One region of the Thioalkalivibrio sp. ALE28 genome, then DNA from elsewhere that is predicted to be linked to it. Evidence: predicted binding sites of a transcription regulator. Region 1 holds the regulator's gene; the other holds the start of a gene.
The links. Region 1 encodes FliA, which starts transcription of late flagellar genes. Its sites were predicted from a motif close to GCTAAAGTTNNNNNNNNNNCNGCCGATA; they were not measured.
Positions count from the first base shown of each region.

Region 1 (4,170 bases):
GTGCGGGTGCTGCAGAACGCGAGAGAGTTGCGCGAACTGGCGCGCCGCGTGGAGGATGGGCACCTGATCCTGGTGGATACGGCGGGACAGGCCCCGCGGGCAGTGGAGGACGAATCCCTGTTCGCGCACCTGCCGCCGGACATCCGGGCCGAGAGCTGGCTGGTGGTGTCGGCGACGACCCAGGGCAGCGCATTGCGGCGGGTGCTGGAGGCATTTCGCAAGGCGGAGCCCTCGGCGCTGGTGCTGACCAAGCTGGACGAGGCCGAGGAGCTGGGCGAGGTCCTGTCCGTACTGCTCGATCAGCACCTGGGGCTGGGGTTCGTCAGCGATGGCCAGCGTATTGCCGAGGACTTTCACCGGGTCGATACCGGGTATCTGACCCGACTGGCCCTGGAGGATGCCGCCGATGAACCCGGGGCAGCGGCCAATGCCCGCGAGACCTGGGCGGCCGAGCGCCTGGCGGAGATGGAACCGCCGCGGCGCGCGCGCGCCCAGGCACGTCCGGCACGGGCGGCGGAGCCCGCCACGCTGGAACTGATTCAACCGGTCGGGAAGGGGCGCTATGCCACGCACTAACAAGCCGTTGAAGGTCATCGCGGTTGCCTCGGGCAAGGGCGGGGTGGGCAAGACCAACGTATCGGTGAACCTGTCGGTGGGCTTGGCCCGGCTCGGGCGCGAGGTCATGCTGTTCGACGCCGATCTGGGCCTGGCCAACGTGGACCTGCTGCTGGGGATGCGTCCCGAGCGCACGCTGCACGACCTGGTGACCGGTGATGTGGAGAGCCTGGAAGATGTGCTCGTCCAGGGACCGGACGGGGTGAAGGTGGTGCCGTCGGCTTCCGGGATCGCGGCGATGGCCAACCTGACGCCGGCCGAGCATGCCGGTCTGATCCATGCCTTCAGCGCCTATCGCAAACCCCTGGATGTGCTGATCGTGGACACCGCGGCCGGCCTGCAGGAATCCGTGACGTCGTTCTGCCGCGCGGTCCAGGAGACCCTGGTGGTGGTCTGCGACGAGCCCGCCTCGATTACCGACGCCTATGCCCTGATCAAGGTCCTGCACCGCGATCATGGCCTGCGTCGCTTCCGCATGGTGACGAACATGGTCGACGGCCGCGAAGGCGCCGAGCGACTGATGCAGAAGCTCAATACCGTCTGCGGCAACTACCTGCCGGAGGTGGTGCTCGACCTGGCCGGCTATATTCCGATGGACGATCACCTGCGAAAGGCGGTGCAGAAACGCGCGCCAGTGGTACAGCAGTACCCCGGGAGCCCGGCGGGGAAGGCCTTTGCCGAACTGGCACGGACCGTGGACCGCTGGCCGGTGGGGGGCGGTGACCACGGTGGCGTCGGGTTTTTCGTGGAACGGATGCTGCAGAGCGCATGATGACGACGCGTAATCGACTTTCCGGCTATCAGGCGACCTCCGCGGCCAGCGGCGGACACGAACAGCTGATTGCCGATCACGTCGAGCTGGTCCACCGCATCGCCCATCACCTGATGGCGCGGCTCCCCGCCTCGGTGCAGGTGGATGATCTGATTCAGGCGGGCATGATCGGGCTGCTCGAGGCGGCGCGCCAGTTCGAGGGCGGCCAGGGCGCGACCTTTGCCACCTACGCCGGCATCCGCATCCGTGGCGCGATGATCGACGAGCTGCGCCGCAGTGACTGGACACCGCGTTCGGTGCACCGCAACAGTCGGCGTATTGCCGCGGCGATCCAGACCGTCGAGGCGCGCGAGGGGCGGGCGGCGCGTGGCAGCGAGGTCGCCGCCGAGCTGGACGTGCCGATCGACCAGTACTACGAGATGCTGCAGGATCACGCCGGGGCCCACCTGTTCGCTTTGGACGACCTCGGCGGGGGTGACGACGGGGCTGATCGCGTGATCGAAGGGCAGGAGGTGTCGCCGGCCCGCACCCTCGAGGCCGGTGAGTTCCGTCAGGAACTGGCCGAAGCCCTCGGCGACCTCCCCGAACGCGAGCGGCTGGTGCTGTCGCTCTACTACATCGAAGAGCTCAACCTGCGCGAGATCGGTGCCGTGCTGGGCGTGACCGAGTCGCGCGTCAGCCAGATCCGAAGTCAGGCCACCATTCGACTGCGTGCCCGCCTGGGTTCGTGGCTCGAAGACGGTACGGCTTTGCAGTTATTCTAAAACCCACCCTACGAATCCCGGAGTGACGTGTGGACAAGGGAATGAAGATTCTCATCGTGGACGACTTTTCCACGATGCGGCGCATTATCAAGAACCTGTTGCGTGATCTTGGCTTCAACAATACCCAGGAAGCCGACGACGGCAGCACTGCGCTGCCGATGCTGCAGAACGGCGATTTCGACTTTCTGATCACCGACTGGAACATGCCCAACATGCCGGGGATCGACTTGCTGAAGGCCGTGCGCGCCGACCCGAACCTCAAGTCCATGCCGGTGCTGATGGTGACGGCGGAGGCCAAGCGCGACCAGATCGTCGAGGCGGCCGAGGCGGGCGTGAACGGCTACGTGGTCAAGCCGTTCACCGCCGAGACGCTGAAGGAAAAGATCGACAAGATCTTCGAACGCATTGAAGCACAGGGATAATCATGGGCCTGTGACCGATATGCCCGACGCCCGTGGCACCGACCGCCGCGGGCGTCGTCCGAAACCTTCCGCGCCGTACCCGCAAGAGGCTTCTCATGACTGAACAGGAACACCCACCACGCGACGATCAGCTGGAGCTTGCGCGGCAGTTGGTCAAGACGCTGGAGGCGGGCGACGACACGGGCGCCCGGGCGCTGGTGCAGGATCTGGCGCGCCCCTATGACCGCGAACTCTTCGACGAGCTGGGCAAGCTGACCCGTGATCTTCACGAGGCCCTGCAAAGCTTCCGCGGCGATTCGCGTCTGGTCGAACTGACCCAGGCGGAGATCCCGGACGCAAAGGAACGCCTGAATTACGTGGTCACGATGACCGAACAGGCGGCCCACGACACCATGAATGCCATCGAGTCGAGCCTGCCGATCGCGGAGTCGTTCAGCCAGCAGGCGGCCGACCTGACGGCGAAGTGGACGCGCTTTCGCAACCGCCAGCTCTCAGTGGAGGAGTTCCGGGACTTTGCCCGCGAGCTCGACACGTTCTTCGCGCAGGCGGGGGACGACACCGAGGAGCTGCGCCGGCTGCTCTCCGAGGTGCTGATGGCACAGAGCTATCAGGACATTACCGGCCAGGTGATTCGCCGCGTGATCCAGCTGGTGACCGACCTGGAAGAGAACCTGGTGTCCCTGATCCGGCTCTCCAGCGGGCGCATGGAGCAGGTCGAGGCGGCCGAGGCGTCGCTTGAACAACGCGAGGAGGAGCGCGAGGCGGACCGCAAGGGTCACGGTCCCAGCGTGCCCAAGACTCAAGATTCCGCCGCGGATGTCGTTCAAGGACAGGACGAGGTGGACGATCTGCTATCGAGCCTGGGCTTCTAGGCAGTTCCCCTCATGCGAATGGCGCCACGCGACCGGAGAGACTGAATGGCCATCGACCCCAATGACGAAATCCTTCAGGACTTCCTGATCGAGGCCGGGGAACTGCTGGAGGGGCTCAACGAGCAACTCATCGACCTGGAACAGAATCCCGATGACCGGGATCTGCTGAATGCGGTCTTTCGTAGCTTCCATACCATCAAGGGTGGAGCCGGCTTCCTGAGCCTGGATCCCCTGGTGACCGTGTGCCATCACGCGGAGGACGTCTTCAACCTGCTGCGTAACGGTGAGCGGCGGGCGGACAGTCACCTGATGGACACCATGCTGCGGGTGCTGGACACCCTGAACGTAATGTTCGGGGACCTGCGCTCCGGCGTGGATCCCACACCCGCCGAGGCCGATCTGGTGGAAAACCTCCGGCGCATGGCGAACAACGAGGACGTGGCGGCGGAGCCCGCCGCGCCGCCACCCCCGGAACCCGAGCCGGAGCCAGAACCCGAACCGCAAGCGGATACGGATGCGGAACCGGCGGCGGATGGCGACGCGATGGTCGGTGCCGGTGACGAGATCACCGACGACGAATTCGAGGCCCTGCTCGACAGCCTGCACGGCGATCAGCCGCCGAAGCCCGTGGAGACGGGCTCCACCGCGGGCGATGCGGCCGGAGAAGAACCGGCTGCGGAGGGTGAGGGTAGCTCCGGCGACCTGATCACCGACGACGAATTCGA
Region 1 is NZ_KB898094.1:52,673-56,842, forward strand. Features, by position in the region: partial or broken gene flhF (flagellar biosynthesis protein FlhF) at 1-394, shown strand, start outside; gene D105_RS0102355 (MinD/ParA family protein) at 563-1,387, shown strand; gene D105_RS0102360 (RNA polymerase sigma factor FliA) at 1,384-2,151, shown strand; gene cheY (chemotaxis response regulator CheY) at 2,193-2,573, shown strand; gene D105_RS0102370 (protein phosphatase CheZ) at 2,669-3,445, shown strand; gene D105_RS0102375 (chemotaxis protein CheA) at 3,491-4,170, shown strand, end outside.

Region 2 (4,170 bases), on a different contig from region 1:
GACCACCGCGAACCCACGACCGTCTTCCCCTGCGCGCGCTGCCTCGATTGCGGCGTTCAGAGCCAGCAGGTTGGTCTGGTCGGCGACGTTGTTGATGACCTGCAGGATGTCGCCGATATTGTCGCTGTCACCCTTGAGCGCCGTGATGACCTCGGCGGTGCTCTGGATCTCGTTCGAGAGCTTGTTGATCGAGGTGACCGATGCGCTGACCACGTTGCGGCCACTCTGGGCCTGTTCCGTGGTTTCTCGCACGACATCTGCCGTGCTCTGGCTGTTGCGGGCGACCTCCTCGACGGTCGCGGTCATCTCGTTGATCGCTGCGGCCGCGTCACTGAGCTGGGCGTTCTGGCGATTTACACCCTTGTCGGTCTCTTCGTTGATGTGTGAAAGCTCGGTAGCGGCCGAGGCGACTTCCTCGGCATGGCCGCGAACGCTGCCGATCAGTTCGCGCAGGCGGGACTGCATGGTGGCGATGGCCGCGAGCAACGACGAGTCATCGCCCTTGCGCAGCTGGATCGGGACGGTCATGTCGCCCTCCGACACCTGGCGGACGACGTCCGAGGCGTAGGCGGGATCGCCCCCCAGCGTGCGCAGGACATTGCGGATCACCCCGAGGCTGATCAGCGAGGCCGCGATCAGGATGGCGATGGTGAGGCCGACGACCCACCAAAGCGCGCGTTGCAGCTCGGCCAGTGCGACCCCTTCGTCGAGCTCCATCAGCAGGCCCCAGCCAAGCAGGGGGATGTCGGTAAAGCTACCGATCACCGCAGTCCCGATTGCGTTTTGGTAGCGTCCGACCCCACTGTCACCCGCGGCGATCGCCTGTGCAGCCCGGGTGTCGATTGGCTGGTCCGTATCGGGGGCCGATTCAACCGGTGTCACGGGATGCCGGTCGCGGTCTACGAGGTAGATCTCGGATCCTTCGCCGAGATCGATCGCGTTGACCCGATCAAAGATCGTGTCGAGTTGCACCGCCCCGCGCATCACGGCGATTGGTTCGCCATCCGGTCCTTCGATCGGAATTGCGACGGTGCTGACCCGATTGCCCGTCGCGCGGGAAACCACCGGCCGCGAGAAGGTGTCCTCCCCACTGATCGCGCTCTGGAACCATGCCCGGTCGGGCACATTGAAATCGTTCGCCTCCTCGCGGCTGAGGACGCGCGCCTGTCCGTCGAAGGCCACTCCGACCTCGCCCATGCCGTCGGCATTCACGACAAAGATCGTGTCGTATTCACCGCGCAGCGACGCGATCTGCTCGATCAGGTGCTCGAGTTCATCGAGGTCCATGCCGCGAGCTGCATCGAGGCCTGCGAGGTAGCGCATTTCATCCTGCCGCCCCAGGAGCCATTCGTTGAAGGACTGGGCGTTGGATTCGCCCATTGCGTGAAGCCGGTCGATGGTCGCGTCGGTGTAGGAGGCGCGGTACTGCAAGAAGATGAGGGTGGCAACGATGAGGATCGCGCCCACGATGAGAGACAGGATCATCAGCGTCAGGCGGGTACCGAAGCCGACACTGGAGAGGGGGTTCAGGGATGTCATCGCGTTGTCCTTCCATTTCGTTGTTCTAGTCGGAGGGCGACAAGCAGATCCGTGTGAGCGCCGCACCCGATACAGGGGGTAGCGGCACGCCCAAAGGCTTTTTTAGAGCATTTTGGGCATTTTTCTTGTGGGAACGGTGTATCGCGTTTCGGTACGGACGGATTTCCCGGTAATCGTTATCCGGGATCCTGGCGGCAGGGGTTGCCCCGACGGGGGAGATCCCGGCTTTTCGCTACGCTCCGGCCGGGATGACGATGCAGGGGTAAAGGGCGGCGCTGGTGATATTCCAGGAAAGGCGCGGATTACAGCGACCTGCGGCTGGCTATGCCGCCTCCGGAGGATCTCCGTGACTGGCCGACTCTCGTTGCTAATCAGGTCCGCTTTCGAGCTTGGCCTTGTTCGTGCCTTCGTGCTCTTCGTGGTGAAATCCGTATTTCCCTCAGGACTCCGTCAGGCGCGGCATCAGCATGGTGAGGTTGCAGGGCATGGTGCGGTCGTCGAGCTGGGCCTGGATGATGCGGTCCCAGGCGGTGCGGCAGGCGCCGGTGGAGCCGGGCAGTACGAAGAGGTAGGTGCCGTTCGCGACCCCTGAAAGGGCGCGCGACTGCAGGCTGGAGGTGCCGATCTCTTCATAGGAGAGCATGCGGAACAGCTCGCCGAAGCCCTCGATGGTCTTGTCCAGCAGCACCGAGGCGGCCTCGGGGGTGCCGTCACGGCCGGTGATGCCGGTGCCGCCGGTGGTCAACACGGCGTCGATTTCGGGATCGGAGATCCAGCGCGAGAGTTCGGCGCGGATGGCGTAGACGTCGTCCTTCACGATCCGCCGATCGGCGGTGCGGTGGCCGGCGCTTTCGAGGCGTTCCACCAAGGCGTCGCCGGAGCGATCCTCGGCGAGGTCGCGACTGTCGGAGATGGTGAGCACGGCGATGTTGAGCGGCGTCTTCACGGGGCTGGTTTCCGGCGTGGAATCGGTCATGGCAACGTCCTGTTGGTGTATCGTGGCGCCCATCTTAATGAGTTGCTGGAGTTCCGGGAATGTCGGAGCGGGTACAGAAGGTCCTGGCGGCGCGGGGGCTGGGTTCGCGGCGCGAGATCGAGGGCTGGATCGAGCGCGGCGAGGTGCAGGTGAACAACCGTACCGCGCGGCTGGGCGATCAGGTCGACGAGCACGACGTGATTCGTGTGCGCGGGCGCATCGTGCGGCGCCCGGAGCATCCGCACCGCTGGATCGTGTATCACAAGCCGGTCGGCGAGATCTGCAGCCGCTCCGATCCGGAGGGGCGGCGGCCGGTGTTTGCCAGCCTGCCGCGCCTGAAGGGGCAGCGCTGGGTGGCGGTCGGGCGGCTGGACCTGAACACCTCCGGCCTGCTGCTGTTCACCACGGACGGCGAGCTGGCCAATCGCCTGATGCACCCGAGCATGGCGCTGGAGCGCGAGTATGCCGTGCGCGTGCTGGGCGAGGTGCCGCCGGCCACGCTGGACATGCTGCGCGAGGGCGTGGAGCTGGAGGACGGCCCGGCGCGTTTCGACAGCCTGGAGGAGCAGGGCGGGGACGGCGCCAATCACTGGTATCACGTGATCGTCAGCGAGGGCCGCAACCGCCTGGTGCGCCGGTTGTGGGATGCCGTCGGCGTCACGGTCAGCCGCCTGATCCGGGTGCGCTACGGGCCGGTCGTCCTGGGGCGGGGTCTGAAGACCGGCGCGGTGCGCGACCTGGAGAGCCGCGAGGTGGCCGGGCTGTACGCGGCGGTGGACCTGCCGATGCCGGAGTCGGTGCGCGCGCGCGGGCGCGGCGGGCCGCGCCGCGATCCCCACAGCAAGCGCCCCGGCAAGCCGGTGGCGGCGGGCAAGTCGCGCAACAGCCGCGCGTCCCGCGAGGACGGCTGGAGTTCCTCGCCGCCGAAGAAGTCGGGCAAGCCGGCAGCCCCCGGCGGCCGCGGTGGTGGCCGGGGTGCGAAGCCCTCGGGCGGGCGCCCGGGGGGCGGTGGCAAGCCGGGCGGGCGTCGCCAGCGGTAGAGCGGCATGCAGATTCCCCGACTCCTTGAGGCCCTGCGCGCGGAGTACGGCGACCTGCAATGGTGGCCGGCGGATACCGCCTTCGAGGTGATGGTCGGTGCCGTACTGACCCAGAACACCAGCTGGACCAACGTCGAGAAGGCCCTGGACAACCTGCGCGCCATCGATGCCTTGTCGCCCGCGGGGCTGATGGCGCTGGGTCAGGAAGAACTGGCCGAGCGGATCCGTCCCAGCGGCTATTTCAACGTGAAGGCCGACCGGCTGCGGCATCTGCTGCGCTTCCTGGAGGTGTCCGGCGGTGTCGAGGGACTGGCCGCGCTGGAAACGGCCGAGTTGCGCTCGGCGTTGCTGGGGGTCAAGGGCGTGGGCCCGGAGACAGCCGATGATATCGCGCTGTATGCCTTCGACCGCCCGGTCTTCGTGGTGGATGCCTATACCCGGCGTCTGTTCGAGCGCCTGGAGGTCCCGCAGGCGCAGGCGCCCTACGATCAGCTTCGCGGGCACGTCGAGGCGGAGCTGGGGCCGGATGTGGCCGCCCTGAACGACCTGCATGCGCTGATCGTGGAACACGGCAAGGAGCGCTGTCGCCCGCGGCCGCGGTGCGAAGGCTGCCCG
Region 2 is NZ_KB898095.1:40,183-44,352, reverse strand. Features, by position in the region: gene D105_RS0104105 (methyl-accepting chemotaxis protein) at 1-1,539, opposite strand, end outside; gene moaB (molybdenum cofactor biosynthesis protein B) at 1,979-2,515, opposite strand; gene rluB (23S rRNA pseudouridine(2605) synthase RluB) at 2,575-3,555, shown strand; gene D105_RS0104090 (endonuclease III domain-containing protein) at 3,562-4,170, shown strand, end outside.
Region 2: the regulator FliA is predicted to act here: its motif matches at 1,619-1,646, upstream of D105_RS0104105 (methyl-accepting chemotaxis protein).